Regions from separate parts of the Paenibacillus sp. fava2 genome, predicted to be linked through region 1. Evidence: riboswitches for the same ligand, from Rfam matches in the RefSeq annotation. Region 1 holds a riboswitch; each other region holds the start of a gene.
The links. A riboswitch is a leader RNA that binds a small molecule or an ion and turns the genes downstream of it on or off. The one in region 1 is predicted to bind thiamine pyrophosphate.

Region 1 (10,154 bases):
GCCGCTCGATGCCCTCGGCCAGTACACTGGCTCCAAAGGATCCGGCCCGGCTGATTATATCCTTGATTGTTCTCTGTTTGCCGTTATCCTGATCGCAATAGCTGATCAGATTCCGGTCAATCTTCACATAATCCGGCTTGAGGCTGGACATGACCTCCACGGTCGAATACCCTGCGCCGACATCATCCAGCGCGACCCGCATCCCTTGTCTGCGGTACTCGGTAAAAATCGCCTGCAAATGCTCCATGTTGCTGATTTTCTCCGTCTCCACTACCTCAAAAACAAAGTCCTCCGGGTCCTGATCCAATCGTTCGATGGTCTCAAAGGTGTGGGTAAGGCAAAAATTCGGATTATAAATGGAGGATGGCAAAAAATTAACGAAACGTTTAATCCCCCTGGGCAGCAGCCTTGCACTGGTCTCAATGGCCGAAATGCGTGCGGCACGGTCCAGAAAGGAATGAAACCCGGTCTGCCGGGCGATTTCAAACAGCTCGTAGGGCTGAAAAGCATTTCCCTCGGGCAACGGCCGCAGCAGCAGCTCAAAGCCCACAATTTCCTCGGTAAAATTCACAATCGGCTGCATGTGGCTGGTAAAGTCATGATTGGAAATGATGGAAATCAGATTGTCGTTAGCGAATCTTATCTCTAGCTGCTCCAAGGAGACCCAGCGCTCTGCTGTCAGGCTGCCTGACTTGCCGCTGATGCACAGCTTCAGACGAGTATCCGCTTGTTCCTGCAGTATGGTGAGCAGCTTCAGCAGCTCAAAGAGCGATTCTTTGGAAGCGTACGGCATCTTCCCCGTATTCTTCACTGCTGTGAATTCCACTCCTGAAGATTTCAATGCAGAGGCAAGCACAAAGGTACACGGCCGAAACCGGATTTCCCCCTCATCCTCCACCGGCTCTATCGCAGAGCAGTCCCTACAGTTCATAGACATCCTCCCTCGCATCAAATGTCGAACCTTTAGTGAGGCCATTATATCATGATCTGCCAATTTTTAGCCATGCGGTGATGCAAAATGACGGCTTTACCCTTTTTTTGCAGGTTAAAGTCTGATTCTGGCTGCCGGTGCATCCTAAAAAGCCACCTGCGGAACCGGAGTCCGCGGGTGGCTGTATTTTTTGCCGGCTGCTCAGTCTGATACGCTGCCCGGAAATCTGTTATTTCCCTGCAGTAGCACCAGGCTGCCAGACGCCATGCTCTTTGTTTTTGCCCATATACTCAATGCGTGTAGGCGTAAGCTCCAGGATAACATAATCCGGATCATCCGGTCCCTTGAACCACTCCTCCAGCGACTTGTTCCAGACCTTGGAGCGCAGGCTGTCATCTTTGGTGACGGAGGCTCTGGCTTCAATCTCCAGCACATCCCTGCCGCCGCCCTGTTCATATCCAAGCAGCAGAAAAGCATTCGGGTTCTCCTGCAGCTCTTCTACCTTATGCGTTTTGCGATTGGTAGCCAGATAAATATTCAGTCCGTCATGAAATACCGCCATATAACGCACCTTTGGTTTGTTGCCGGCTTCGATCGTGCCGAAGGACCCGAACTTGTTGTCATCCAGCGCCTTGAGGATAGTCTGCTCCAGCTCATTGTTATTCATGGACGAAATAGCTCCTTTCAGAAATCACGCAGATACACATTTTATATATCCGCATTCGCAATTTGGATTTATCATAAAAATTGTGCCTACTATAGTGTACCCCCTTCATTCACATTGAATCCGGGACAAATCCATGAACAGATCCCGCTGTGAGGGTATGGCTTAGCGTTGCTGCCTGCCGGTTAGGGTAATACTACACCATACTGATATTCTGAAAAATAAGGTGGAACCTGTGTATGACTAAGCTTTTGGCTGAATCCCCCGAACCGGTGTTACATACTGCGCTGCTGCAGTTTATTTTTCCTTTCTCCATTCAAAACGGTGAGGATGACAAGCTGATCCGGCAGCTTAAGCAGGACGGCTTCACGCGCTTTTTTCTGGACAACAAAGAGCTTGAGGATGCCTATTACGGAGAAGGATACTGTGTGTCGCATGAAAAAATGGAGCGCAGCTACCTTCCCTTCGCAGCCCATGTGCTGTTTCCGCGTGAAAAGGATAAGGATTCCTTCCGTCGCTTCTCCAAGGTTAACAATCTGGCGAGCACGCTTAATATGCCCGGCCGGTCCATTCCCTTCCGGATACTCTCGACAGATATTTTTCTCTGTCCGTTTCAGGTTGGCTTTCTGACTATCCGGACCCGGCTTGAGGATACTCCGCTCCCGTACAGTGTGGCGCTGGAATTCGCCGACCGCTTCCGCACGCTGGAGGATGCCACTCTTGAGGATAAAGGAACCTCTATCCAATGTGGCCGGAAGTCCTTTGAACTGGTGGAGGATTTTCTATTTGAAAATCTTGTGCCCAGCCTGAGGCCGTTTCTGGACCAGTCGGAGCTTGACGGGGCTTATTTTGAGACGCTGCCCTTTTTTGTCGATGAAAGAATGATGGTTCAGGCCTTTTACGGCTTTGTTCCTGACGATGACGAAGATGAGCTGGATATCGGACTGAGATTCCGTGCCTCCCAGCTGGACGGGCTGGACGGAGACGGCAGTCCTTATATGAGTGCAAGCGACCCGGACTATATCAGAGACTATTGCCAGGAGCATTCCTACAACCGCTGGGGGCCGGACAGCTATTATATGACCAATGAGCAGACCTTCTGCTGCCTCAGCAGAGCCAAGCCCGAAATCGCCACCAAGCTGATCAACCAGATGTACGGCGAATATTATTACGGGCTGCTGCTTAGTATTTTTCATAAAATCGTTCTGCTGAAGCTGTCCAATCTGCACTCCCGTCTGCGCATCAACCGTGACTACGATGAAATTGAAAATCTGATCTTCCTGATCAATAAATTTTCGGCCAAATTCTACTTTATGGAGCTGATTTCGCAGTCGCAGGGCCGGGAGATTTTTTTCCAGCTGCGAAAGGTTTACGGCAATGATGCCTTATTCGACGAAGTGAAGATGACGCTGGATGACCTGTTCCAGTACCAGGACAAGTTTCAGGCCAAACGCCGGGATACGCTGCTGATGATCCTTACCGTGTTCACGGTGGTCAGCGGCATTTACGGAATGAATCAGGTCATTGAGGACCTGAAGGCCCCGATTGACTGGAGCAAAATGACGGGCTATTCCCCATTTGAATATCTGGCGCTCTTCCTTACGTTTACAGGGATTGCCGTCAGCATCCTCCTGACATTGAAAGAGCTGTGGAACGGGATCCGCAGCCGCCGCAGAAAGCGGTATTACTCCAGGGAGTAGGGAGATTGCTACTGGACAACCCCCGGCGGGGCGTCTATAATACACCGTAGAATAAGCAATACCCGATAAACTTCATAGAACCAGGGGGGCTGGAATTGGCCGGCTGAGAGTGTATCCCTTTAAGATACTGACCCTTATACCTGATCTGGATAATGCCAGCGTAGGAATTCATAACTGCTTCCCGGTCCCCCGCGGCCGGAGCCTGCAACCTTGCGCAAATGACTGGCGTCCCGATCTTCGGGGCGCTTTTTTGCATATCAGATTTAGAAACTGGAAGACTAGGGATTGCTGGAAGGAGTGAACCAAGCGAAATGGGAATCAAAAAAGGCAAACTGCTCTCTCTCGCCTGCATTCTGAGTCTGGCGATTGCCGGATGCGGCAGCAACAACGGAGCAAACGGAACAAACGGCGGTAACGGAGGTAATGCCTCCCCGGCACCGGCTGCGGAAGCAACTGCTGCGGCGCCGGCAGCACTGACGAAGATCAAGGTTGCGCTCGACTGGACGCCGAACACCAACCACACCGGCCTGTACGCGGCCAAGGAGCTGGGCTATTACGAGGAAGAGGGCCTTGATGTGGAGATTGTCCAGCCGGGAGCGGCCGGAGCCGATACAATGGTGACCTCGGGCGAGGCCGCGTTTGGCGTCAGTGCCCAGGAGGCGTTGACGCTGGCCCGTCTGCAGGGTGTGCCGCTTGTATCCATTGCCGCCGTCATTCAGCATAATACCTCCGGATTTGCTGCACCGAAGGACCGCAACATCACATCACCCAAGGATTTTGAAGGCAAGACCTACGGAGGCTGGGGCTCACCGGCTGAAGAGGCAGCCATGAAAGCCATCATGGACCCGGAAGGCGGCGATGTGAAGAAGGTGAAGCTGGTGAATATCGGGGAAGCCGACTATTTTACCGCCGTGAAGCGCGATATTGACTTTGCCTGGATCTTCTACGCCTGGACCGGTATTGAAGCCGAGCTGCGCGGGGAGCCGCTGGATATGCTCTACCTCAAGGATTACGCGCCGCAGCTTGACTACTACACCCCTATTCTTACAACCAGCGAAAACGTTATTGCCGAGCAGCCCGAGCTGGTGAAGGCGTTCCTAAAAGCCACGTCGAAAGGATATCAGTACGCCATCGACCAGCCGGAGGAAGCCGCCGCCATCCTGACCAAGGCTGTGCCTGATCTTGATCCTGAGCTTGTCCTGGCCAGCCAGAAATGGCTGAGCCCGAAATATACGGACGATGCTGCCCGCTGGGGTGAGCAAAAGGCTGAAGTCTGGCAGAACTATTCCGACTGGATGTACGGCCTGAAGCTGCTGGATCAGCCGCTGGATGTGGACAGCACATTCACCAACGAATTTTTGCCTGCAGAGTAAGCACAGCTTAATTTGAAGAAGCAAACAGATGATCTAATACACTGAGAGGATTGATTATTGTGGCAAATACACTGCTTAGCATTCAGGTTATTCCTAAGACACCAAACGGTGAGGACTCCATTCCTTACGTAGACAAAGCGATTGAAGTGATTCAGCAATCCGGCGTGAAGCACCAGGTGAACCCGCTGGAAACAACCATGGAGGGCGAGATCACCGAGCTGCTGGAGGTTGTCCGCCAGATGCATGAGGCGCTGGTTACAGCCGGCAGCCCTAGCGTCATTTCCCAGATCAAAATCGCCCACAATCCAAACGGCATCAGCATGGACAAGCTGACGGAGAAATACCGGTGAGACCGTACTTCAAGCAGATTTGGCCGCCCTTAGTGGCGGTCGTCTTGTTTATAGGGATCTGGCAGCTGTCCGTATCCGTATTCGGGATTGAGGCCTGGATTCTTCCTGGACCAGGGGCGATTGCCCGGACTTCTGCAGATAATGCCGCCAGCATCTGGTCGCATACCGCAGCTACTCTGCGCCTTACCCTGATCGGCTTCCCGATCGGCACAGGCACCGGTCTGATTGTAGCCCTGCTGCTGCATCTGCTGCCCTGGCTGAAGCGGGCGCTGTATCCGCTGCTGATTCTCAGCCAGAATGTGCCATCGATCGCACTCGCGCCGCTGCTGGTCATCTGGTTCGGCTTCGGCCTGCTGCCCAAGATTGTACTGATCACGCTTGTCTGCTTCTTCCCGGTGGCAGTCGCCGCTATGGGGGGACTTGCGCAAAGCGACCGTACGATGATGAACTATATGAAGATGGCGGGGGCGGGCAAGTGGCAGATCTTTACCAAGCTGGAGCTGCCCGGTTCCCTGCCCGCCCTGTTCTCCGGCGTCAAAATCTCCGCCACCTACGCCGTAATGGGCGCTGTTGTCGCCGAATGGATCGGCGCCGACAAGGGGTTGGGCTATTACATGCTGCTGCAGAAATCGGCTTACCGCACCGATAACGTGTTTGTCGCCATCGTCATTATTGTGTTACTAAGTCTGGTGCTGTTCGCCATCATTGCCCTGGCGGAGAGATGGCTGGTCCGCTGGAAGCCGCGGAAATCGGAATAGGCCCGATTCAGAGAATTTAGTTGGCGTTTTTCCCACTAATACCAGGCAGCCGCCTGCTTACACATGCAAATAGGAGTACATACGCCGCTGATTGTGGTCTATATAACGTATAATTTGCAACAGACGACAAGCTCAACTGGAAAGGAGGTTAATGCTGTATGTCTCATCAAACAGAGAACGTTGAATCAACGGACCCTTTCACTCCTACTGGCCACCGGAGCGGGGCTGCCAATGCTCAAGATTCTGCGGCTGCCGGCACTGAGGCCGCAGACCGCAACGCCGCGCAGAATCTGCCTCCGGCGCTTGAGGTCAGCGGCATCTCGAAGACGTTCGGCCGCGGCCGCAAGGAGACCCGTGTGCTGAATGACGTCTCTCTCACCGTCCGGCCGCAGGAGTTCGTCTCCATCCTCGGCCCGTCGGGCTGCGGCAAAAGCACCCTGTTCCACATCATCGGCGGCCTGGAGGCCCCGGATACCGGAACAGTGAGCATGAACGGCCGCACCGTTACCGGGAAGCGCGGCGAGATCAGCTACATGCCGCAGCAGCCCGCGCTCTTTCCATGGCGCAGCACCCTGGACAACGTCCTGCTGGCCGGTGAGCTGAAGGGCGAGCCGCAGGCCGCCGCCCGGGAGAACGCCCGCCGCTGGCTCGGCCGGGTCGGGCTCGGCGGCTTCGAGCAGGCGTACCCGCACATGCTGTCCGGCGGTATGCAGCAGCGGGCCGCTTTTCTGCGCGCCCTGCTCGCTCCGCAGGAGCTGATGCTGCTCGACGAGCCGTTCAGCGCGCTCGATGCGCTGACGCGCAGCGACATGCAGCGCTGGCTGCTGGAGCTGTGGGAGGAGAACCGCCGCTCCGTGCTGTTCATCACCCACAACATTGAAGAAGCGCTGCTGCTCTCCAGCCGGATTTATGTCTTTTCCGGCCGGCCCGGCTCGATTCTCCATACCGTGGATGTTCCGTTTCCGCGGCCGCGCCGCGAGGAAATTACCGATACGCCTGAATTCCTGCTGCTCAAGCGCCAGCTGTCACAGTGGATGCGGGAGGAGCAGGCCAAGGACAGGAAGTAGCCGGAGAGCCGGACTTCGGGGCTGCAACGGTGCGATCATGCAACTTTTTAATACTGAAAATCCCTGCCTACCTGTGCAAACAGGAGGGCAGGGATTTTTTTATATCCACATTATAATGAGAATGATAACGGCTAGAATCCCTACTGCAATCAAAAGATCAGTAACCTGCCTCCAAAAACCCGGAGGACCCTCATTGTGATATTTTTCAGCGTTAACGTCATGGTTAGCTTTATGACCGCCAGGATCAGTCGAGTTTGGAGGACCTGGGTTAAAAAAATTAGACATGATTATCATCTCCTTTTAATTATTGTAACATATTTCCATAACCTCACCCGCCGGCGGCACAAAAAAAGCATGGTCCCCGGCAACACCGGTGTACCATGCTTTTTAACAAATCCTGCGATCCCGGCAGGAGTCCGCCCTGAAACCGCAGCGGTTACCGCTTCATGAAGCCCTTCTCCTGCAGATAGTCCTTCATGTGCAGGCGCGCAGGTGGTCGAAGTGATCCAGTACTACCATAATAGCGGATACGGCAACAATCAGTTCTACTGCAGGAATTACATTCACCCATTCCTTCCGGAAAAACGGCAGGAGAGTAGCATTCGGCAGCAAACACGGATCACCTGGAGCGGCTAAATCCAGCCCTTCTCCTCCGCCAGCCGCACCGCCTCGATCCGGCTTTTGACCTCCAGCTTGCCGAGGATTTCCGAGATGTAATTGCGGACGGTGCCGTAGGACAGGTGCAGGCCACTGGCAATCTCGCCTGCCGACTGGCCTGCACCGGCCAGCTTCAGAATTTCCCGCTCGCGCTCCGACAGCGGATTCTCCTCGCGCAGGCTGCCGAAGACCAGCTCGGGTGAAACCTCGCGGTGGCCCTGCATCACCCGGCGGATGGCCCCAGCCAGCTTGTCTACCGGCTCGTCCTTCAGCAGATAGCCCTGGATCCCGGCCTTCACGCCGCGCTCAAAATAACCGGGGCGGGCGAAGGTGGTCAGAATAATGATTTTGGCCGGGGCCTTGCGAGCTTTGAGGATTTCTGCAACCTCCAATCCGCTCATCAGCGGCATTTCAATATCCATGAGGCAGATGTCAGGCTGAACACTCTCTACTAGAGCCAGTGCTTCTGCACCGTCACCAGCCTCCCCCGCGACCTCAATATCGTCCTCAAGGTCCAGCAGCGAAGCCATCGCTCCGCGTAGCAGCCGCTGATCCTCAGCAATAACAACGCGTATCATTATGCAGTCACTCCTTCCTTCACAATTCTCGGGATAACGACGGTCAAGACTGTTCCTTTACGTTCCCCTGCGTTAAGCGTCACACTGCCTTCGATCAGGGACAGGCGCTCCGCCATTCCCTTCAGCCCGTTGCCTGCACGGTGCTCCCCGCCGGGGCTGCCGGCCTGCCGCAATCCGGTTCCGTTATCCTCAATAGAGATCCGCACTTTGCCTGCGGGCATCTCAACTGTGATTCTACACCGGTCGGCTCCGCTGTGCTTCACGATGTTGGTTACCGCCTCTTTAATGCAGAGGCTCAGGATATTCTGCGACAGGTCAGAAACCCCTTCCAGGGATACATCGCCTTCCACATCCAGGGCAATCTCAGCGGACCGCAGCATCTCTCCTGCTTCGGCCAGCTCCTCAGCCACTGAAACGGCGCGCATCTCCGATACCAGCTCCCGCACCTGGCGCAGTGCGGCGCGGGAGGTGCGCTGAATCTCGCGGGCTTCCGCCTGGGCGCGCTCAGGGTCTTTGGCGGCCAACTTTTCGACGAGCTGGCTTTTCAAAGTGATCAGCGATAGCGTATGGCCCATCGTGTCATGCAGGTCGCGGGCAATCCGCATCCGTTCCTCGCGTTTGACCATTTCCTTAATTACTTCATTGGCCTGATCCAGCTTGCGCTCCAGCAACCGGTTGCTGCTCAGGGAGCGGATCCCAAAGGGAAACACCAGCATAATCAGCAGGAAGGGTACCAGGAATACCAGATTCTCCAGTTCCATTCCCTGTACAGCTATCAGCAGCGGGACCAGTATGGACAGGGCAAATACGGCGTAAGCGAGCCTGAACAGCTTTTTGTCAGTGTACCAGCCAACAAAATTGGCAGCATAAAAACCAAGGTAAAAATTATAAGGTGTATAAAATACACTCAGCACGACAATCAGCAGCAGCTGCAGCCCCAGCCACAGATGAAAAGCTTTCCCGCTGCCTGCCCAATACAGCTGTTGGTATGTCACGGCGAACAGCACCAGCATACAGACGCCCAGCGCCAGCTTCCATCCGTGCTCGGTCTGCAGATAGAACGCCGGCATCAGCAGATACAGCAGCCATACATAAGGGAATGCCCCGAACCTTTGCGGGAACATATAAAACTTTTTTCGTGCCATTGTCCGCTACACCGCTTCCTGTTTTTTCCGGATATATACCGATAGTAGCATAAAGATTGCCAGATATCCGAGCAAAATCAGTACTCCGCCCCACTGCGGATGACCTCCCTGCACCAGTCTCCACGCCCCGTCCCCGTAATTATAGGAGGGCAGCCAATGCCCGATTCTTTGCACTGCCTTAGGCAAAATCTCCAGCGGCATCCACATCCCGCCCGCCAGCGCCAGCACCATATACAGCATATTACTGACCCCGCTCGCTGTATCCACCCGCTTCATCAGTCCGACCAGTGTTCCCAGCGCCATAAACGGCAGGGCGCCAAGTATAATCCACAGTCCGCTGAACAGCCATTCTGCCGCGCTGAGCGATACCCCGTTGATCAGATAACCTGCCGTAAAAATACACAATACCGAGAACAGATGCATAATGGTCTGGCCGAACATTTTTCCGAGAAAATAGATTGAAGCCGGCAGCGGTGTAATCCGCATAAACGTATTCCAGCCCTGCGTCCGTTCCTGCACCAGCCGGATGCCCAGCGTCATAATCGACGAGCCCATTACGCTGAACGCCGACATCGACATCAGATAATGCGTCTGCCACTGCTTAACATCATCAGTCCCCGTATTCACTACTTTGGTAAAAATAAAATAGAACAGGATCGGCATCAGCAGCGACCAGAACACATAATACGGATTGCGTATAATCCGGAGCAGCTCCGCCTTGCACTGGTTCATCAACAGGTTCTTCTTCATTGCTGCTCCGCCTCTCCCGGGTTTCCGGTTAATTGTTCAAATGCCGCATCCAGCCGCCCCTGATCAATTCTTACATCTTTAACTTCCAGTCCCCCTGTAAAAATATCCCGAAGCGCTTCGTCCGTACTCTCTGTCATTACATAAATCCGTCCGTCCTTATCGCTGATTTCATTAATAGAGG
Region 2 (10,154 bases), 2.9 Mb from region 1:
CAAGCGGTTGAACCGGAGGAGGATAACGATGAAATACGATGTACTATATGACGGTGCGTTCGCAATGCTCAAGGTAGAACTGAATCCGGGCGAGAGCGTGAAGGCGGAAATGGGTGCAATGGTTGCCATGTCGCCGGGCATTGAATTAAGAGGGACGGTGGACGGAGGGCTCATGCGGGGCCTGGGCCGGATGCTCAGCGGGGAAAAGTTCTTCTTTCAGGAGCTGACCGCAACACGCGGCCAATGCGAGGTGCTGCTTGCACCGGGAGCGCTCGGTGACATCCAGTCAATCGAGCTCGACGGCTCCTATAACCTGTATGTGCAAAAAGACGGCTTCCTGGCCGGCACGCAGGGCATTCAGGTCAACACCAAAATGCAGAACCTGGCCAGAGGTTTGTTCTCGGGCGAAGGCTTTTTCATTGTGGAGATCAGCGGACGCGGGACCGTCTTCCTCTCCTCGTTCGGTGCTATCCATGCAATCAACCTCGCCCCTGGCGAAGAAATGATTGTTGACAACGGGCATCTGGTCGCATGGCCGAGCTACATGGACTACAAGATTGAAAAGGCCGCATCAGGCTGGCTGAACAGCTTGACCAGCGGTGAAGCCATCGTCTGCCGGTTCCGCGGCGAGGGTGTAATTCTCGTACAGTCCCGTAATCCCGGCAGCTTCGGCAGCTGGATCCGGTCATTTGTTCCCAGCAAATCCTGACCTCTTACCGAACTTTTAATGTGCTTACCGCAAAAAGAAGCAACGCCGCGTTATCGCCGCCTTGCTTCTTTTTGTATTGAAGAGATTCCGCCGTCAGGAGACAGCCTTGCGTTCCTTGTCAGCTTTACAGCCGGTCTGCCTGCAGTTGTTATAGGTGCCTTTGAAATCAAGCCGGTGATCCGTTACACTGAAGCCGTATTCCGCCTCCAGCCGCTGCTCCAGCTCCAGCAGCCAGTCATCCTTGATTTCTTCAAGCCGGCCGCAGACGCTGCAGATCAGATGATGGTGCATATGATCATGGCCGTCACCGCGGAGGTCATACCGTGCCACACCGTCGCCGAAATTCATTTTTTCAACGATATGCAGCTCACACAGCAGCTCAAGGGTCCGGTACACAGTGGCCAGCCCCAGATGCGGATAGCTGTTTTTTACTCTCATATAGACTTCTTCTACGCTTAAATGCTCCTCTTCGTTGTCGAGCAGCACCTTCACGATCGCTTCACGCTGGGGGGTCAATTTATAGTTATGCGCGGCAAACTGCTGGCTGATATTTGCAATCGGGTTCATTCTGGTTCTACCACCTTTCCGTTTAACAAGTCTGCCTGTCACTAGCTGGTAATCAGTAATCATTACGATATAAGCATAGCAAAATGTACTAAAAATGAAAAGCACCTGACATTATTATAACATTATTGCCGGAATTTCCGAATGACTGATCCAAAATAACAACAAAATTTATAATGGGGGCAATTATATCCCCCAGAGTGAGCAGCAGCCCATCCGCAAGAGGTTATTCAACCATATCATTTAGAGACTGTATAACTTCTATAAGTGAGGATGGTCCGTATGGCACAGCCTAACCGAAGACAGCAAGCCCAGCCCCTTGTAACCGCCCGCGTCCTGCGCCAGGTAGCTAAGGCCATGCTGCCCTTCTACCGGAAAATCGCCGGAAACCGCACCTTTGCGCAGCAATGGTCCGCAGCCGTTACAGGCGCAGACCTTGGACTCATGGGCTCATTGCTGGCTCAAATCCCCTCCCTGGCCGGCGTTCAGAATTACGGGACAAACGGTATCGGTTACTTTATATCTTTTCCGTATCCGCCTCCGGTAGTCTTCTACACCAACGGAACGACTATCCCGCCGGGCACGGTACAGTTTACCTTTAATACCCGGGTCCACCGTGCCGTAGCAATCGCGGTTATCCCTTTTTACCGGAGACTGGCCGCTTCAGCGGCTTATGCTGACGAACTCGCTTCAGCCATTAACCGTAATGATGCCAAGCGTGTGGATACATTGGTCCGGAGGCTGGTCATGACAAAGGCACTTCAGACCGTAACGATTGAGGATCACGGGGTAGCCCTGCGCTTCAAAACCCGTTACAGCAAGTATCCGTATCGCAATCTGCTTTTCCAGGAAAATATGTAGAAAAAATTCTGCCGGCTGCAGGGTTTCGCCGCAACCTTTCCGTCCATTGCTGCGTCACAATAGGTAATAACGGCCAAGCGGCCCAACCTATGTACAGAGGTGAACAACAATGATGAAAAAGCGTGCTTTCGCAGTGATTACAACCGTTTCACTCCTCTCCTTCTCGCTCGGGAGTCCCCTCTTTGCGGCCGGCGGCACCTTTAAGGATATCGATAATGTGACCGGCAAAGACAAGATCAATTCCCTGAAGTCGAAGGGGCTGATCAAGGGGCTGTCGGATACCCAGTTTCTGCCCGGCTCTATTGTTACCAATGCTCAGGCCGTGCAGTTTATTTCCGGCGGCCTTCAGTTAAGTCTTGCGGCCATTGATTTCAACAAGGCTCCGGTAGCCAGTGCCATCTTCAGCAAAGTCAAAGATAACGCCTGGTATGCCGAGGCCTTCATCAATGCCCACTATAACGGCGTGGAGATTCCGGCAGACATTGACCCGTCCAAGCCGGTGACCAAGGAATTGTTCACCAGTCTGCTGATTCAGGGCATGGAAAAGGCCGGCAATCTGCCGATGATCAACATCGTGCCTGCTAAGATTGCCGATGAGGAACAGATGACCCCGTCCTATCAGGGCAGTATTCAGCGTTCGCTCAAATACAACATCAATGCCCTTGATGCCAAAGGCAATTTTAATCCAAAGAGCGAAATTACCCGTGCCGAAGCCGCCGTTATGCTCTATAATGCATTGGAATATCTTAATAGCCGCACAGCGGCATCTGGAGATTGACCGCGTAATCTAATCATTCCCGTAAAACGGGATGCCCAGGCGTAAAAAAGCAGTCCGGATTCTCCCGGACTGCTTTTTTATTGTTCCTCTCCGCTCAGCCTGTTCAGGAACTGGCGGACACGCGGATTCTGCGATTGCTCCAGCACCTGCTGCGGTGTACCCTGTTCCAGAATGATTCCCTGATCCATCAGTACAATCAGATCGGCAACATCCGCAGCAAATTTCATTTCATGGGTCACAATGACCATCGTCATCCCTTCAGAAGCAAGCTGCCTGATCACCTTCAGCACCTCACCGACCAGCTCCGGATCAAGTGCCGAGGTCGGCTCATCAAAGAGAAGAACCTCCGGCTGCACCGCCATTGCCCGTGCGATAGCTACCCGCTGCTGCTGCCCGCCGGACAGCTGATGGGGATAAGCCTCCGCCTTGTCCGACAATCCCACCTTGCCCAGAAGCTCAAGCCCCCGGCTTCGCGCTTCCTCCCGGGAACGCCCCTGCACAGTAATCTGTCCCTCCATCACATTGCCGAGAGCAGTCATATGCGGAAACAGGTTATAGGACTGGAAGACCATGCCTGTCTTTTGACGCAGCCCCAGGACCGTCTTGCGGGGAATTTTGGCTTTTTCGGCGAAACGGATCTCTGTTCCGGCTATGGTAAGAATGCCCTGATCTGGCAGCTCCAGCAGATTGAAGCAGCGCAGCAGGGTTGTTTTGCCGGATCCTGAAGGACCGATGATTACAAGCACTTTACCGTGCTCCAGCCGGAGGTTAATGCCTTTAAGCACCTCCAGCGGGCCAAAGCTCTTATGAAGATCCCTGATTTCGATCATATGGACGGTCCCCCTATCTTGCCGTGTAGCGGTCAAAGCGTTTTTCGAGCACATTCTGCAGCCCTGACAGCACGGAGCAGAACAGCAGGTAGAATAGCGCAGCTTCGCAATAGAGCAGCAGCGGCTCATAGGTTGTTGCAGTGATCTGCTGGGCTGTCCGGAACATCTCAACATAGGTGATGCCGGCCGCAAGCGATGTATCTTTTACCAGGCTGATAAAAGAATTAGCAAGCGGCGGAACCGACACCCGCGCCGCCTGGGGCAGGATGATTCTGCGCAGGGCCTGTCCCCGGGTCATCCCCACGGAGTACGCAGCCTCCCATTGCCCTTTAGGAATCGACAAAATGGCCGCACGGACAATCTCGGAGGAGTAGGCCCCAACACTCAAGGTAAAGCCGATAACGGCAGCAATAAACGGATCAAGCACAATGCCTGCTGACGGCAGCCCGTAAAAGATGATGAACAGCTGCACCAGCAGCGGCGTTCCGCGGATAATCCAGACATAGAATCTGGCAATCAGCTCCGGTATGCGCCATGAAGAAAGCCTTACCAGCGCTGTAGCAACCGCAAGCAGCAGGCCCAGCACGAATGAGACCAGCGCCAGCGGGATCGTATAAGCCACACCGGCCTTGAACAGGGGCAGCAGCGAATCCATAAAAATTTGCAGCTTACGGTCATCCATCGCTTAGAAGCTCCTCCGGCCTTTATTTGGAGACGTCTGCACCGAAATATTTCTCGGAAATCGCCAGATACGTTCCATCCTGCTTCATCTCTGCCAGAGCCCCATTCACCGCCTCCACCAGTTCTTCATTCCCCTTCAGGAATACGGCAGCGCTCTGCGAGCCTTCGGCGATCTCGTCCACCTGCTTGATTTGGACATCCGGCTTCTGCTTTTTTAGATCCAGAAAAGAGAGCCCGTCATTTACCGTTGCATCAATCCGTCCGGAAACGAGCAGATCAATAGCCTGATTGAAGCCTTCCACGGCCACGATTTCAGCGCCGTTCTGACGGGCGATGTCGGACAGGTTGCTGGTCAGCGACTGGCCGGATTTTTTGCCTTTCAGATCCGCAAAGCTCTTGATGTCGGTATTCTTTTCGCTGACAATCAGCACGGCTTTGGACATGACATAGGGCTCGGAGAAGTCATATTTGACCTTGCGCTCATCTGTGACGGACACCTCGTTAAATATGGCATCGAAGCGTTTTGCATCCATCCCGGCAAAAATTCCGTCCCACTGGGTCTCGATAAACTCGGCCTCCACCCCGATCCGTTTGGCTATCTCCCGGGCGATGTCCACATCGAAGCCTGTCAGCGTTCCGTCAGCAGCATGATAAGTGAACGGGGAATAGGTACCTTCGGTACCGATTCTCAGCTTGCCGGAGGCCTTTATCGTCTCCAGACTGTTCTGCTTCTCAGGGGCCGCCGTCACATCGGCGCCTCCTGTTGTTCCTTCAGCTGTATCTGAATTGTTGCCGGTTCCGCAGGCTGCAAGCAGTATTCCCAGCAGCAGCAGCGGGGCCAGAGCCCATTTTTTCATTGTTTGTTCCTCCTCAGGCTGGATTTGTCGGTAATACAGTGTGAAGTTATCATGCCCCAAAAAAGCGTTCTTCTCCCTCTCCGGCGTCAGAGGCGCAAAAAATCCCCGCCTACCTATCCAGGTAAGCAGGGATTTCCAGTCAAAGCCTATTTAGTTAACCGTGCATCATTTCTGCCTGCGGTCTGGATTCACCATCTCCGCCTTTACGCCCTCTGCGCAGCAGCAGTCCGAGCACGGCTCCCCCCAACGCGACAAAAATCATGATGTGGAAGGTATCGGCAAAGCCCTGTGCCATAACCGTCTGTGTGGCCTGCTTCAGCACTTCAGGTGAAGCTTTGGCAGGATCAACTCCGGAGGCGGCAGCAGCTGCCTGCATTTCGGCACCGCGGGACGCTGCTCTAGAGGTAAGAATGGTAACCAGCGTGGATACCGCAAGCGAGTTGATCACCTGCTGCATGGAGTTCGTCAGCGAAGTCACCCGGTTGACCAGATGAATGGGCGCTTTATTCAGCAGGTGGGTATTCATCGGCATCATCATCATCCCGATGCCTGCTCCGCACATGATCAGCGGTACGATCAGATCCCGGCTCTCTGTAGTCAGATCCACATGGGAATATTGATACAGCGCACCGGAGACAAGGCTGAGGCCGCAGACGACGAGCCAGCGCACCCCGATTTTGTCAAAAAGAATACCGGCTACCGGCATCATCAGGCCGGAGGCAATCGCCTGCGGGAGCAGAGTCAATCCGGTGTCAAAAGCACCGAAGCCGCGGGCCTGCTGCAGAAACTGCGGAAGCAGGAACAAGGCTCCGTACAAGCCGAATTGGGCGATCCACTGGACCAGAATGCCTGTGGTGAAATCAGCCGAGCGCAGGATGCGCAGCTCCAGCAGCGGTGTTCTGGAACGCAGCTCGGCGATGACAAAAGCAATCAGCGCCGCCAGTCCCAACGCAAGTCCGGCCAGTGTTTTATTGGAGGACCAGCTTTCTGCTCCCTGACTGACCCCGTAGGTCAGAGAGGCAAAGGCCAGCGGCCCGAGGATCATCCCCAGCTTGTCCATTCCCGGTACCTGTCCCCGCTTAGCATTAGGCAGCTTGCGCAGGCCAATCAGCAGGCAGATGATTCCAATGGGGATATTGATCAGAAAGATCCATCTCCATGAATGATACTGGACCAGCCAGCCGGACAGGACCGGCCCGATGGCCGGAGCGAACAGCACCGGAATACCCATAATGCCCATTACAATGCCGACCTTGCTCTTGGGCGCGAGCCTGTACACATATGCCATGCCTACCGGCAAAACGCAGCCGCCGCCGAGTCCCTGCAGCACCCGGAAAGCAATCAGCCATTCTGCACTGTTTGGCGTAGCACATAAAATGGAACCTATTGTGAATACCACTACTGCAGTCAGAAAGACGGTTTTGGCCCCGAAGCGGTCGGACAGCCAGCCGGACAGCGGAATGACAGAAGCCTGTGCCAGCATATAGCCGGTTACGATCCACTGCAGTGTGGTCAGATTGGTATGAAAGTCTTCAACCAGCGTAGATAACGCCACATTCATCGCCGTGCTGTCGAGGACGACCATAAATACACCGAATATGATCGCCAGCAGCGGCACCAGAATTCCGGACAACCGGAACTCTGCATCCTCCCTGATTACTCCTTGCATCTTATTTCTCCTCCTATGCCAGTGCAGGTTCAACGCCGTTGACCGCTGCACCCTTCTCTTTATATAATATGTTTGCGGACAACTGTCCGTATAATCCATTAACAGTCTACGGACAATTGTCCGCTGTGTCAATACATTCTTGTTTATCTACGCTAAACACTACCTATGCCGAAAGGAACAGCCATGACCACTTCTAAACCTATTGTCCCATCTGCCGCACCCGACCCGTATAAGGAGCGTATCCTGGAGGCTGCACACGAGCTGTTCACCGCTAACGGGCTGGAGGCCGTCAGTATGCACGCCATCGCCAAGCGGGCCGGTATCGGCCAAGGCTCATTGTACCGCCGGTTTTCTGATAAAGGCGAAATCTGTTCATTGCTGCTGCGCGACAGCACGGACCGGTTTCTGCTCAGTCTGGAAAATGAACTGGCACTGCCGCAGGCAGATAAGCCTGCTCTCGATCACCTGCGAAGCAGCATCAGCCGGATTGTCGGTTTTATCGAACAGCACGCCGAGCTGCTGCAGCTGATCAAATCAGAGTTTACCGGCAAGAAGCAGCTCACCCAGTTTGAACACCCTTTTTTCCGCAGGCTGAACGAGTTTCTGACCCAGCTGCTCAGACGTGCTGCCGCCGGCGGTGAGATCAGTCCGGTTGATCCGCAGTTTACAGCCACGGCTCTGATTGCCGTGCTAAGCCCGGATCTGTACCTGTATCAGATGAAGCAGCATGGCTCAACTAAGGAGCAGATTACCGACGGTATTCTAGCCCTGTTCGTATCCGGCATTCAAAAAGGGCAGTAAGCCTCTCTTTACAAACCGCCAGGTTATGGTATATTAATTAGCAATTACGAATTGAATAAGCATCTTTTATTTCACTAGGGGAGTCGGCCGACTGAGACGGAGCTAAGCTCCGGACCCTTGGAACCTGATCTGGATCATACCAGCGGAGGGAAGTGGAGCAGGAACGATCAGCATTGTCTGTTTTCAGCGGAACAGACTGTATCTTTCAGACCTCTTTATTTCCTCCGGAAATGAAGAGGTCTTTTTGCGTTCAATGTCTTTCGTAATTCAAGGAGGTAAAGTAGACTGCTATGCTCTCAATTACTAATCTTAGCTATTCCTATGGCGCCGGGTCAGGCGGGCCTGTTATCGAAGGGCTGTCTCTGAACGTGCAGCAGGGAGAATTCATCTCCCTGGTCGGGGCCAGCGGCTGCGGTAAAAGCACCCTTCTCCGCATCATCGCCGGTCTGCTTGAACCTTCTGGCGGGGGCATTTCATTCGGCGGCAGGCTTGCAGCCGGCAGCACTGCCCGGCTTGGAAAGATCGGGTATATGCCGCAGCAGGATCTGCTGCTGCCGTGGAGAACCGTGCTGGACAATTGCCTGCTGGCATGGGAGCTGAAGCGGAGCGGCAGCAAAGCGGCTGCCGTAGAGCAGATCCGCAGCCTGCTGCACAGTCTCGGCCTTGCCGGCACGGAGACTGCTTATCCGGAGGAGCTGTCCGGCGGCATGCGCCAGCGGATTGCCCTTGCCCGGACGCTATCCGCCGGTAGTGAGCTGCTGCTGCTAGATGAACCTTTCGGAGCGCTTGATGCCCTGACCAAGCGCGGACTGCACCGCTGGCTGCTGCAGCTGTGGAGCAGCCTCGGCCGGACGGTACTGTTCATTACCCATGATCTGGAAGAGGCACTGCTGCTCAGTGACCGGATCTGCCTCATGCATAACGGGAGCCTGCAGGAGATTGCTGTGCCGCTGCCGCGGCCAAGGCACGGGGAGCTGATCTATCAGCCGCAGTTTATGCAGCTGCGGGAAGAGCTGGAACGGAGGCTGTATGAGAGCATTGCACATTAAACGGCTTCTTCACGCCTATGCCCCTGCCGCCCTGCTGGTGCTGGTGATTATCGCGGGTTGGGAAGGCGGTGTGCGGTTCGGTGAGGTTCCCGGGTTCATCCTGCCTGCACCTTCCTCCGTCTGGGCCGCACTGCTGGAACAGCGGACTTTGCTGCTAGGTGTGCATTTGCCGGCCACCTTACAGGAAATCCTGCTAGGATTCCTGTTATCCGCAGGCTGCGGCACCCTGCTGGGACTGGGGATGCATCTGTTCCGGCCGCTGGCCAAAGCGGTGTATCCGCTGCTGATTGTCAGCCAGACCATTCCGCTGATTGCGCTCTCCCCCATCCTGATTATGTGGTTCGGCTATTCACTCGGGGGCAAAATTGCAGTTGTTTTTCTGACCGCTTTCTTTCCGGTTGTAGTCGGTACTTACGACGGACTGTATAAAAGCGGGGAGCAGTACAAGGAGCTCCTGCTGACTCTTGGTGCCAGCCGCAGGCAGCTGCTGGTCAAAACGCAGGTTCCGCTGGCGCTGCCCGCCTATTTCTCCGGGCTGAAGCTGTCGATTGTCTATTGCGTCATCGGAGCCACCATCGGCGAGTGGCTTGGAGGCAGCCGGGGCCTCGGTTATTACAGCCGCCGGATGGCCGGCAATCTGCACAGCGCAGAGCTGTTCGCCGCTGTCTTCCTGCTCTCTGTTCTGGGAGTTCTGCTGTTCCTGAGCGTCTGCGCTGCTGAACAAATTCTTGTAAAGAAAAGAGGTTTACGACGATGAGCCCTAATCCCATCTGTAACAAATCATCCAAAAGAAATCTGCGCGTAAGAGCCGCGCTGCTGGTCCTGACCAGCCTGCTTGCTGTAATCAGCGGCTGCAGTGGTTCAAAGGCTGCTGATCCCTCCACGAATGCTGCTTCAGGGAAAGCCACCGGACAGCTGCACAAGATGACAGTCATGCTGGACTGGTATCCGAATGCTGTGCATTCTTTTCTGTATGCTGCTCAAGAAAAAGGGTATTTTGCCGAGGAAGGACTTGAAGTGGTGCTGCAGATGCCTGCCGACAGCAACGATGCCCTGAAGCTGGCCGCCGCAGGTAAGGTTGATCTTGCCCTCAGCTATCAGCCCCAGGTACTGATGGCCCGTTCTGAGGAAATCCCCGTCATATCCATCGCTGCGCTTGTGCGTCATCCGCTCAATCATCTGCTTGTTCCGGCAGACAGCGGTATCAAGAGTCCCAAGGAGCTTTCCGGTAAAACCGCAGGTTACTCCTCCATTCCACTCTATGAAGCTATGCTGCGGACCATGGTGGAGCATGACGGCGGTGATCCGCAGTCGATTACGATGGTCGATGTCGGCTTTGACCTGATTCCTGCCAT
Region 3 (10,154 bases), 2.1 Mb from region 1:
TGCGGAGCGCCTTGCGGCCATGATCCCGCCGGAGCTCGGCGATATATACGCCCCGCTCCTGCAGCCGCAGGACAGCCCTGCCGGCTCCGAAGACGCCGGCCTGCTCCTGTACGTGAAAGCGGCGGATGTACTCGACGCCTATCTGAAATGCGTCCTGGAAACCGCCGCCGGCAACCGCGAATTTGCCGCTGCCAAAGAGCAGACGCTTGCCAAGCTGCATGCACTCTCCCTCCCGGAGATCGGTTATTTCCTTGAGCATATGGCCCCGGGCTATGAAATGTCGCTGGATGAGCTGTCGGGTACAACCTGACCGCAAATGCGTAAGGCCGCTTATCCGTCGGCAGCATTACGCTGCTTCAGGCTAAGCGGCCTTACATACGTTCTCATCCGTTCTCTTCCGTTGTTTTCTTGCTCCTTTTAGACAGTCTCAAGAATTTCCCAATCCTTAAATACCGGCTGCAGGCTGTTTGCTCTAAGCATCCCGCTGATTTCCTGCACGCTCCGCCCGTCAGAGATTTCAAACTGCGGCGTACCGCCCTGCAGGGTATGGCCTCCAACCTCTGTGGATACTCCGGCAGACATTTTGGTTACCCCCAGATGGATAAGGCGGTCTCTTAAAGCAGACGGCTCGCGTGTCGACAGCGTAATCCCGGCCCGGGGCAGAAAGAGCCGGTAAGCCAGAATAATCTGCACCAGAGCCCGGTCGGTGACGATATGCTCCGGATTGTATTCTCCGAGAAAAGGCCGAAACCGCGGAGCAGACACGCCGATTTCACATTCCGGATACTTGTCCTGCAGGTATCTCGCATGCATAGCAGTAAAGAAAGCCTCCTGCCGCCAGTCATGCATCCCTAGCAGGGCCCCGATATTTACCGTCCTGAAGCCTGCCCGGCAGCCACGCTCTGGTGCGTCCAGCCGGTTGCGGTAGATTTTCTTAGGCCCCTTGATATGCAGCTTGCGGTAAGTCTCCTCATGATAGACTTCCTGGTACAGGGTGAGTCCGTCCACACCAGCTTCCTTAAGCTCCTTGTATTCGTCTTCAGACAACGGATTCACTTCAATGCTGACAGAAGAGAAAAACTCCTTCAGTATATTCACGCATTCCTTAACATAAGAAACAGGACTTTCTGTGCGGGATTCACCCGTCAGAATCAGAATGTGCCGGATTCCTGTAGCCGCTATCGCCTTGGCTTCCTGCCTTACCTCGTCCGGACTGAGCTTTTTTCTCGGGAAATCGTATATGGAGCTGAAGCTGCAGTACGTGCAGTGATTGATGCAGAAATCGGCAAGATACATCGGTGTAAAGAGCTGCATGACATGCCCGAAATGCGACCGGGTCAGCCTTTGGGCACACCGGGCCATCTCTTCCAGACAGTCTGCTGCTGCAGGAGACAGCAGAATCTGCAGATCATACTCATCCAGATGCTCTTTACGGAGCGTTCGCTTAACATCCTCTTTTGTATAGCGTCTCCAGCTTTCGGTATCCGCCTGCTGTCCGAGACGTTGTGCAGTCTCATAAAAACCCATATTACTCCTCCTTTTCCCCGCTCCCTGTCACTGTCAGCCTAGAAAACCCGTCAATGGCGAAGACGCCGATGCTGTCTCCTCTACGGGCCCAAGTCCCGCCAGGTAAGCCTTCCGGCCTGCAGCTACGGCATCACGGAATGCCGAGGCCATCAGCAACGGATTGTGTGCCGTAGCGATGGCCGTATTCAGCAGCACAGCCGCAGCGCCCAGCTCCATCGCTTCCGCTGCTTCAGACGGCCGGCCGATTCCGGCATCTACAATGACCGGAAGATCAACCTCCGAAATCAGAATACGCAGCAGCTCCCGGGTTCTCAACCCCCGGTTAGTGCCTATAGGCGATCCAAGCGGCATGACTGCCGCAGCTCCCGCTTCTTTCATGTGAAGGGCTGCTGACAGATCAGGGCTCATATAGGGGAGCACCACAAAGCCTTCGGAGGCCAGAATTTCTGTGGCACGGATCGTTTCCGCATTGTCGGGCAGCAGGTATTTCTGATCATTGATTACTTCAATTTTGACCCAGTTGCCAAGACCCGAAGCCTTGGCCAATCTGGCAATCCGGACAGCTTCCTCTGCGGTGCGTGCGCCGGAGGTATTGGGAAGCAGAGTCATACTGCTTGGGATATGGCTGATGATATTATCATTGCTGCCCGGGTCTACGCGGCGGAGCGCAACTGTAATGACCTGTGAGCCCGAAGCCTCCACTACCTCCGGAATAAGGGTATTGCGGCTGTATTTACCGGTTCCGATAAACAATCTGCTCGTTAAGGATCGGCCTCCAATTATTAATGGATCTGACATCTGATACGCCCCCTGCATTTATATTTGTAACCCTGGCGAAATAACTCCCGAAAGCGGTGCCTTAACATGAAGCTGACCCAGGTGCTTTGCGGGGACTCCGGAATCCGGCTGCGTTAATAACGCTTAATTCAGCCTCCTCCCACAAAATGCACGACCTCAATCCGGTCTCCATCGCCCAACAGAGCCGTAGTATAGTCCTCCCTGGCAACAATTTCGCCGTTCAGCTCCACAATAACCAGTCTCCTGTTCCATGCAGGCAGATTAAGCAAATCCGCCACGGTCCGGCAGTCCTCCTGGTATATTTCCGCCTTGCCGTTAACGATCAGATTCATGCTGTGTCACCTCCTTTGGCAGCAGCCCTCATCACTGCGTTTCTGTAGGCTTGTGCAGCAGAGAGCGGATCATCCGCACTGCATATGCCGGACATCACCGCTATTCCCCCTGCACCGGTCTGCAGCACTTGCGGTGTATTGTCCGGTGTGATGCCCCCGAGTGCAATGACTGGAACACTTCCGGTTAGCACTGCCTCTTGCAGCAGAGTCAAACCGCGCTCCTTCCGGCCGGGTTTGCAGACTGAAGGAAACACATGTCCAAACAGGCAAAAGTCTGCGCCCTGGCACCCTGCTTCCATGATCTCTGCAAGGGAGTGCACCGATGCGCCAAGCCGCAGGGAAGCGCCCGCTGCCAGCCGGGCGGCAGAGACCGGAAGACTGTTCCAGGCAAGCTGCACCCCTGCAGCTCCGGTAGCCATTGCAACATCCAGCCGGTCATTAATGATCAGCTTGGCGGCAGGTACACCCGCACGCAGCAGGACCAAAGTCATATTAAGCACCTCCCGCGCAGATAGCCTTTTTTCACGTATATGTATATAGTCAAGCTGCGGATGAACAGCAGCTGCAAGGACAGCGAACTGGTCCGCATCTAGCTTCCCGTCCGAGAGCAGATGTATTTCGGCCACTTTCGGCCACCTCCCTTTCCTTCTGATTTCATCTGCACAGAAATACGCAAAAAAACCGCCCCCAGCAAGGAGGCGGTTAAAAATAGTATACAGAAAACAGCCGGGTTTCCGGACCATTTGCGCTGCAATACAACGTTCATCCACTTTCCTACGCTGGTATAAACCAGATCAGGTTCAAAGGGTCCGAACCAAAGTTCGTCTCAGCCTTGCGGCACCCCTAGTGACAGTTCATATGCTGTTGCTAACGTCGTATATAATAACACTATTTTACATGGAAAATCCAGTTTAAAATATCAGCCGTTAATAATCTCGCCGCCGTTTACGTGAATGACCTGGCCGCTGACATAAGAAGAGTCACTGGAAGCCAGATATACATAGGCAGGCGCAAGCTCCTCGGGCTGTCCGGGACGTTTCATCGGCTGTGTGCCGCCGAACTCGCTGACCTTCTTCGCATCAAAGGTTGAAGGAATGAGCGGCGTCCAGATTGGACCTGGAGCTACCGCGTTAACCCGGATGCCTTTTTCGGCCAGATTCATCGACAGCGAGCGGGTGAAGCTGAGAATCGCACCTTTGGTAGACGAGTAATCCAGCAGCTGCGGGTTTCCGCGGTAGGCTGTAATCGAAGTTGTATTAATGATTGTTGATCCTTTTTTCAGATGCGGCATGGCCGCTTTGGTCAGATAGAACATCGAGAATATATTCGTACGGAACGTCCGCTCCAGCTGTTCAGAAGTAATGTCTTCAATTTTATCCTGCGGATGCTGCTCGGCCGCATTGTTGATCAAGATATCCAGCTTGCCGAGCCCCTCCACCGTCTTGTTGATCAGATCCTGGCAGAAAGCTTCGACACCGATATCTCCGGCAACCAGTATACATTTGCGCCCTTCCTGCTCCACCTGGCGTTTCGTTTCTTCAGCGTCACTGTGTTCATTCAGATAGGAAATGACAACGTCGGCACCCTCTTTGGCAAAATGTACCGCCACCGCCCGGCCGATGCCGCTGTCTCCCCCTGTAATAAGCGCTGCCTTCCCGAGCAGCTTGCCTGCCGCTTTGTAAGCAGAGGTTTCAAACTCTGGTAGCGGATTCATTTCACTCTCGATTCCGGGCTGCTGGTCCTGTACCTGCGGAGGCATTGTTTTCTTCGTTTGCTGATTGTCTGGCATGATCCATTTCTCCTTTCGCTTTCACACTTTTCGAAGATGTTCATCGTCTTAGGATGGCTAAGGATAGCTGGTTTATGCGCTGGTCTTTAGGCGCTTTTTCGCTTACGCTATGTTACTTACCACAGTTAAAAGCCCGCCAAACAAAAAATTCAGTCCTTGCCTGCCCGATCTGCGGATATAATGAATCAGGATGTATAAAGAACTGACGCAAGAAAGAGTAATAAGGAGGCGCATGAGTCATGACCAGAAATTCACGGAGCATTATCGTAGCTGTCAAGGGTGTCGTTCTGCATCAGGGAACAATCCTGATTGTCCAGCGTGCTGCGGCTGATGTGATCGGAGCGGGAAGCTGGGAATGCCCGGGAGGCAAAATTGAATTCGGAGAAGGGCTTGAGGCTGCGCTGGAGCGGGAGATCGCCGAGGAGACAGGGCTTAAAGTCACTGTAGGGGAGGTTTTGTATGCTGCCTCCTTTCTGACCGATCCCGGCAGACAGGTTGTGATTATCACTTACCTCTGCAGGAGCGGAGACAATGCCGTGCAGCTCTCTGAGGAGCATGCTGCCTATAAATGGTGTACCCGGACCGAGCTTCAGGAGCTGTTGCCTGCGGGAATTTTGGCTGAATTTGAACGGAGCGGCGTGTTGTCTCTGGCGGAGCTGACATGACTGTTCGCCGGCGGATTTTAAAGCAATAATTTTGGCAGCATCAGAATATTAGGATTAGTTAAATCGGGAGCCGGTTCTGCATTCCTGCTGAAATAGTAATCGGGACGATGAGTCACTATAGGTAGAGTCTCTATATGTACGCAAACACAAATAGCCCCGGCAGCCGCAGCCCCCGGAGCTATTTCCCGATTCTTCAATTAAATAATACGTCTGTAAACCATGAAAAAGATCATGGCAATCAGCACAACCATGAGCAGCAGGCTCATGGTCCGCAGCTTGGCAGTGTAGTTCGATACGTCACGGTTCTCGCGGATTCCCGCAGCCGCCAGACGCAGAGGCTTACCCATGATTCCACCGAGCGCAAACATGGCCAGGAGCAGCAGAACCACTACAATCATCCAGGCTACCGAGTAATCTCCCTGACTCATCATGTAGCCGCCTGTCAGCAGCTGAATGACCAGTCCGTATTGGGCGAAACGGTTGAAGCCGGTAATTGCGCTGAGCGTGCCTTCTTTGGCCGGAGCCGAGAGCTTCTGCGCTCCGCTCAGGATAAACGGCAGTACCAGATAGAAGCCAAGCGCCAGGGTCCCGATCATATGTAAGAAATACAGAAAACGGTCCATCCTTTACCTCCTCTGAAAATCGCTGTGATATAAGTTACACTTTAATTATAACTTACTCTGCCGCATAAGAAAAGAAAGCCCATTCTTTGGCACAAAATCAAACGGGTCTTGCCGGGTTATAAGGATCAGATATTCACTGCGGATGTAACTGCCCGTACGGAATCTGCCGACTTGTCCAGTGCCGCCTGCTCTTCTGCTGTGAGCTCCAGCTCATAGATCTTCTCAATGCCGTTTGCGCCCAGCAGCACAGGTACTCCCATGAAGAGGCTGTCATAGCCGTATTCACCTTCAAGCAGGGCAATAACCGGAATAATCCGCTTCTTATCCTTCAGAATAGCTTCAGTCATCTGCACCAGGGAAGCTGCCGGAGCATAGTAAGCGCTCCCGTTGCCGAGCAGACTGACGATCTCTCCGCCGCCTACACGGGTACGCTGCACGATCTCGGCAATGCGCTCCTCCGGAATCAGCTTGTCCACCGGAATGCCACCCACACTGGAATAACGTACAAGCGGAACCATATCGTCTCCGTGTCCGCCGAGAACGAAGCCTCGCACATCCTCTACGGAAACATTAAGCTCCTGGGCGATAAAGGTGCAGTAGCGGGCAGTATCCAGTACCCCGGATTGTCCGATCACACGGTTTTTCGGGAATTCCAGGGCATTATAAGCCACATAGGTCATCGCATCAACAGGATTGCTAAGGATAATGACAATAGACTCAGGAGCGACACGCTTGATGTTCTCGCATACAGACTTCACAATCGAAGCATTGGTATTGACCAGATCATCGCGGCTCATTCCAGGCTTCCGGGCAATACCTGCGGTAATAATGACGATATCCGAATCGGCCGCATCCTCGAAATCGGAGGTTCCGGTGATCTGGCTGTCAAACTTCTGGACCGGACCCGCTTCCAGCATGTCCAGCGCCTTCCCTTTGGTCGGGTTCTCCAGCTGCGGGATATCCAGCAGGACGACATTGCCGAGCTCCTTCTGGGCAAGCATTAACGCCGTAGTCGCACCAGTAAATCCGGCGCCCACGACCGTGATCTTATAACGTTTGATAGCCAATGGTAGACCTCCTGAATTTTATATTAATTTTTATTTATAGCCCTTCTCGCACAAAACGGGCCTCGGAAGCATGCAGCTTCCTCCGGCCCGAGTATTTCATCTTACAGCTTACAGGTTTTTGATAATTTCGTCAGCAAAGGCGGAGCATTTCAGCTCTGTTGCGCCTTCCATTTGACGGGCAAAGTCATAAGTTACCGTCTTGTTATTGATCGCGGTGCTCATGCCTTTGTAGATCAGATCCGCAGCTTCCTGCCAGCCGAGATGCTCAAGCAGCATAACCCCGGAAAGGATAACGGAACCCGGATTTACAACGTCCTTGTCAGCGTACTTAGGCGCCGTGCCGTGAGTCGCTTCAAAGATCGCATGTCCGGTCACATAGTTGATGTTCGCTCCCGGCGCGATGCCGATACCGCCAATCTGTGCAGCCAGGGCGTCAGACAGGTAGTCCCCGTTCAGATTCAGTGTAGCGATAACATCGAAGTCTGTCGGGCGTGTCAGCACCTGCTGCAGCGCGATATCTGCAATAGCGTCCTTGATGATGATTTTGCCGGCAGCAATTGCGTCATTCTGGGCTGCATTGGCCGCTGCTTCGCCATCCTTCTCTTTAATCAGATCGTACTGGTTCCAGGTGAATACCTTGTCGCCGAACTCCTGCTCAGCCACCTCGTATCCCCAGTTCTTAAATGCGCCTTCTGTAAATTTCATGATGTTGCCCTTATGCACCAGGGTAACGCTCTTGCGTCCGTGTTTGATTGCATATTCAACTGCAGAGCGCACCAGACGCTTCGAACCTTCTGAGGATACCGGCTTGATACCGATACCGGAGGTTTCCGGGAAGCGGATTTTGTTGACGCCCATTTCCTTCTGAAGGAATTCGATCACTTTCTTCACTTCTTCAGAGCCTTCTTTATACTCAATACCGGCATAAATATCCTCTGTGTTCTCACGGAAAATAACCATATCCACAAGCTCCGGATGCTTCACCGGTGAAGGCACACCGTCAAAATAACGTACAGGACGCAGACACACATACAGGTCCAGCTCCTGGCGCAGCGCCACGTTCAGGGAACGGATACCACCGCCGATCGGCGTTGTCAGCGGGCCCTTGATCGCTACGATATACTCACGGATTGCTTCCAGCGTATCATTCGGCAGCCATTCACCATATGTATTGAAGGCCTTCTCGCCGGCAAATACTTCGTACCAGGCTATTCTTTTCTCCCCGCCGTACGCTTTCTCAACAGCAGCATCCAGCACCCGCTTGGATGCTTTCCAAATATCGCGTCCTGTGCCGTCGCCTTCGATAAACGGAATAATCGGATTAGCAGGAACCACCAGTTTGCCATCTTCAATCGTAATTTGTTCGCCTTCAGTCGGCAGATCATATTTCTCCAGTTTCAACATGTGTGGGGATTCCTCCTAAAAAAGTATAGTAGCGGCAGACGCCTTCCGTAAAACCTTCGCCCATCCAAAAGACAGGGCGCTTCAGAATACGTCTGCCGGGTTCACCGGTACTGCAAAGTGCTAGCTCTAATTCTACTAAGGGGGGCTTCAGGCTGCAAGTCCCCTTATTATCTCTCGTCTACCGGCACATATTTCTGCTCAAGCATTCCTGTATATTCCGCACGCGGACGGATAATGCGGTTGTCCTCGTATTGCTCCAGGATATGTGCAGTCCAGCCCGAAGTGCGGCTGATCGCAAAGATCGGGGTGAACAGCTCGCGTTCGATACCCAGCTGTGTATACACAGAGGCCGAGTAGAAGTCTACGTTCGGCTTCAAACCTTTTTGCCCGGTGATCAGCTCTTCAATCTTCACAGACATATCATAGAGTGTAGTATCATTCTTCATGGTTCCAAGCTCCTGGGACATCTTCATCAGGTGCTTGGCGCGCGGATCGCCGTTCTTGTAAACGCGGTGTCCGAAGCCCATAATCTTCTCACGCCGCTCAAGCTTGCCGTTGATATACGGCTCCACAGCATCCAGACTGCCGATTTCCTCCAGCATCTTCATGACCGCTTCATTCGCACCGCCGTGCAGCGGGCCTTTCAGCGCACCGATGGCAGAGGTTACACCGGAATAAATATCCGATAGTGTAGCCACAGTCACCCGGCTGGCAAAAGTGGACGCATTCAGCTCGTGGTCGGCATGCAGCACAAGCGCCGCATCCAGTGCTTTGACGGACACAATATCAGGCTGTCTGCCCCAGAGCATATACAGGAAATTCTCGGCGATCGTAACGCCTTCTTTGGGGGCTACAGGCTCAAGGCCCTTGCGGATGCGCGCCAGCGCTGCTACAAGGGTAGGGATCTGCGCCTGCAGCTTCACTGCTTTTATCTCATTGGCTTCACGGCTCATATCATCGGCGGCTTCATCGTACAGCGCAAGGCTGGATACGGCGGTACGCAGCGCGGCCATCGTGTTCGTTTCCTTGGGATAAAGCTTCATCTGGGCAATGACCTCATCCGGAACCTGCGCAAAGGCGCTGAGGTCACGCTGCAGAGTCTGCAGCTCCGGAGTTGTCGGCAGATTGCCGAACCACAGCAAATAAGCAGTCTCTTCAAATGTCGCGTTTGCCGCCAGATCATCAATATCGTATCCGCGGTAAGTGAGTACGCCATCCACAATCGAGCTGATCGAGGAAGTCGTGGCGACGATGCCTTCCAGGCCTTTAGTAGCTGTCATAGTATATCTCTCCTTTGCCAACGAGGGTGTACAAGCCGTTCCTGACATCATGAAAACATTTACAATTTGAAGGATAATAATCATGAAAAAATAGGCGGTAATACCCCTTCCAGGGATTGCAACTAACTTTCGAAACAGAAGCTTTAATTATCATACCGGATTTTGACGGTTATGTGAACAACGTGGAAGCTTTGTTCGGCATCAAATGATTTTATCGGAGGGATAGAAAAAAACATTCCGCTTCATTGTTTCATGATTGCGCTTTCAGTGTATATGTAATGCCCTGTTTTGAGGGTTCCGTCTCATTTCTCCGCAATTCATAGTCTGCAAATCTGTCAGCTGAATATACATTAGACGAGCTGTTATTCAGCCTGAATTCAGCCTGACGGGAGGAAATGGACAATGGACTCACTGCTTGTCAAAAAGGTGCTGCGCGGCCTGTGGGTCATATTAGCCGGAGCAGGCCTGCTGCTGGCCGTATATATACTGCTGCCTCTGCTCTATCCGCTGCTGCTTGCCTGGCTGCTGGCCTATCTCATTCATCCGCTGGTGCTGATTCTCAAGGGCTTTAAGCTGCCTGGCTGGCTGGCTGTGGTGCTGTCTCTGCTCTTTTATATTGGGGGAACGGCACTGGTATTGACAGCACTGATTACCCGTCTTGTCAAAGAG

Region 2: linked by a shared signal. The riboswitch ahead of AC4G46_RS14085 (ABC transporter ATP-binding protein) and the one ahead of AC4G46_RS01850 (ABC transporter substrate-binding protein) in region 1 are both predicted to bind thiamine pyrophosphate.
Region 3: linked by a shared signal. The riboswitch ahead of AC4G46_RS10830 (thiamine phosphate synthase) and the one ahead of AC4G46_RS01850 (ABC transporter substrate-binding protein) in region 1 are both predicted to bind thiamine pyrophosphate.

Annotation. Positions count from the first base shown of each region.
Region 1 is NZ_CM177755.1:404,952-415,105, reverse strand. Features, by position in the region: gene AC4G46_RS01865 (EAL domain-containing protein) at 1-931, opposite strand, end outside; gene AC4G46_RS01860 (pyridoxamine 5'-phosphate oxidase family protein) at 1,161-1,598, opposite strand; gene AC4G46_RS01855 (hypothetical protein) at 1,835-3,295, shown strand; TPP riboswitch at 3,368-3,477, shown strand; gene AC4G46_RS01850 (ABC transporter substrate-binding protein) at 3,607-4,668, shown strand; gene AC4G46_RS01845 (thiamine-binding protein) at 4,728-5,018, shown strand; gene AC4G46_RS01840 (ABC transporter permease) at 5,015-5,776, shown strand; gene AC4G46_RS01835 (ABC transporter ATP-binding protein) at 5,935-6,843, shown strand; gene AC4G46_RS01830 (hypothetical protein) at 7,318-7,455, opposite strand; gene AC4G46_RS01825 (response regulator transcription factor) at 7,476-8,078, opposite strand; gene AC4G46_RS01820 (sensor histidine kinase) at 8,078-9,223, opposite strand; gene AC4G46_RS01815 (ABC transporter permease) at 9,230-9,973, opposite strand; gene AC4G46_RS01810 (ABC transporter ATP-binding protein) at 9,970-10,154, opposite strand, start outside.
Region 2 is NZ_CM177755.1:3,288,274-3,298,427, reverse strand. Features, by position in the region: gene AC4G46_RS14130 (TIGR00266 family protein) at 29-709, shown strand; gene AC4G46_RS14125 (Fur family transcriptional regulator) at 803-1,276, opposite strand; gene AC4G46_RS14120 (hypothetical protein) at 1,556-2,134, shown strand; gene AC4G46_RS14115 (S-layer homology domain-containing protein) at 2,247-2,912, shown strand; gene AC4G46_RS14110 (amino acid ABC transporter ATP-binding protein) at 2,990-3,742, opposite strand; gene AC4G46_RS14105 (amino acid ABC transporter permease) at 3,756-4,424, opposite strand; gene AC4G46_RS14100 (amino acid ABC transporter substrate-binding protein) at 4,447-5,280, opposite strand; gene AC4G46_RS14095 (DHA2 family efflux MFS transporter permease subunit) at 5,435-6,949, opposite strand; gene AC4G46_RS14090 (TetR/AcrR family transcriptional regulator) at 7,115-7,750, shown strand; TPP riboswitch at 7,817-7,918, shown strand; gene AC4G46_RS14085 (ABC transporter ATP-binding protein) at 8,041-8,799, shown strand; gene AC4G46_RS14080 (ABC transporter permease) at 8,780-9,556, shown strand; gene AC4G46_RS14075 (ABC transporter substrate-binding protein) at 9,553-10,154, shown strand, end outside.
Region 3 is NZ_CM177755.1:2,550,387-2,560,540, reverse strand. Features, by position in the region: gene yfbR (5'-deoxynucleotidase) at 1-310, shown strand, start outside; gene thiH (2-iminoacetate synthase ThiH) at 418-1,527, opposite strand; gene AC4G46_RS10840 (thiazole synthase) at 1,561-2,325, opposite strand; gene thiS (sulfur carrier protein ThiS) at 2,454-2,657, opposite strand; gene AC4G46_RS10830 (thiamine phosphate synthase) at 2,654-3,283, opposite strand; TPP riboswitch at 3,412-3,512, opposite strand; gene AC4G46_RS10825 (SDR family oxidoreductase) at 3,577-4,446, opposite strand; gene AC4G46_RS10820 (NUDIX hydrolase) at 4,686-5,111, shown strand; gene AC4G46_RS10815 (hypothetical protein) at 5,309-5,734, opposite strand; gene mdh (malate dehydrogenase) at 5,860-6,801, opposite strand; gene icd (NADP-dependent isocitrate dehydrogenase) at 6,910-8,205, opposite strand; gene citZ (citrate synthase) at 8,373-9,485, opposite strand; gene ytvI (sporulation integral membrane protein YtvI) at 9,888-10,154, shown strand, end outside.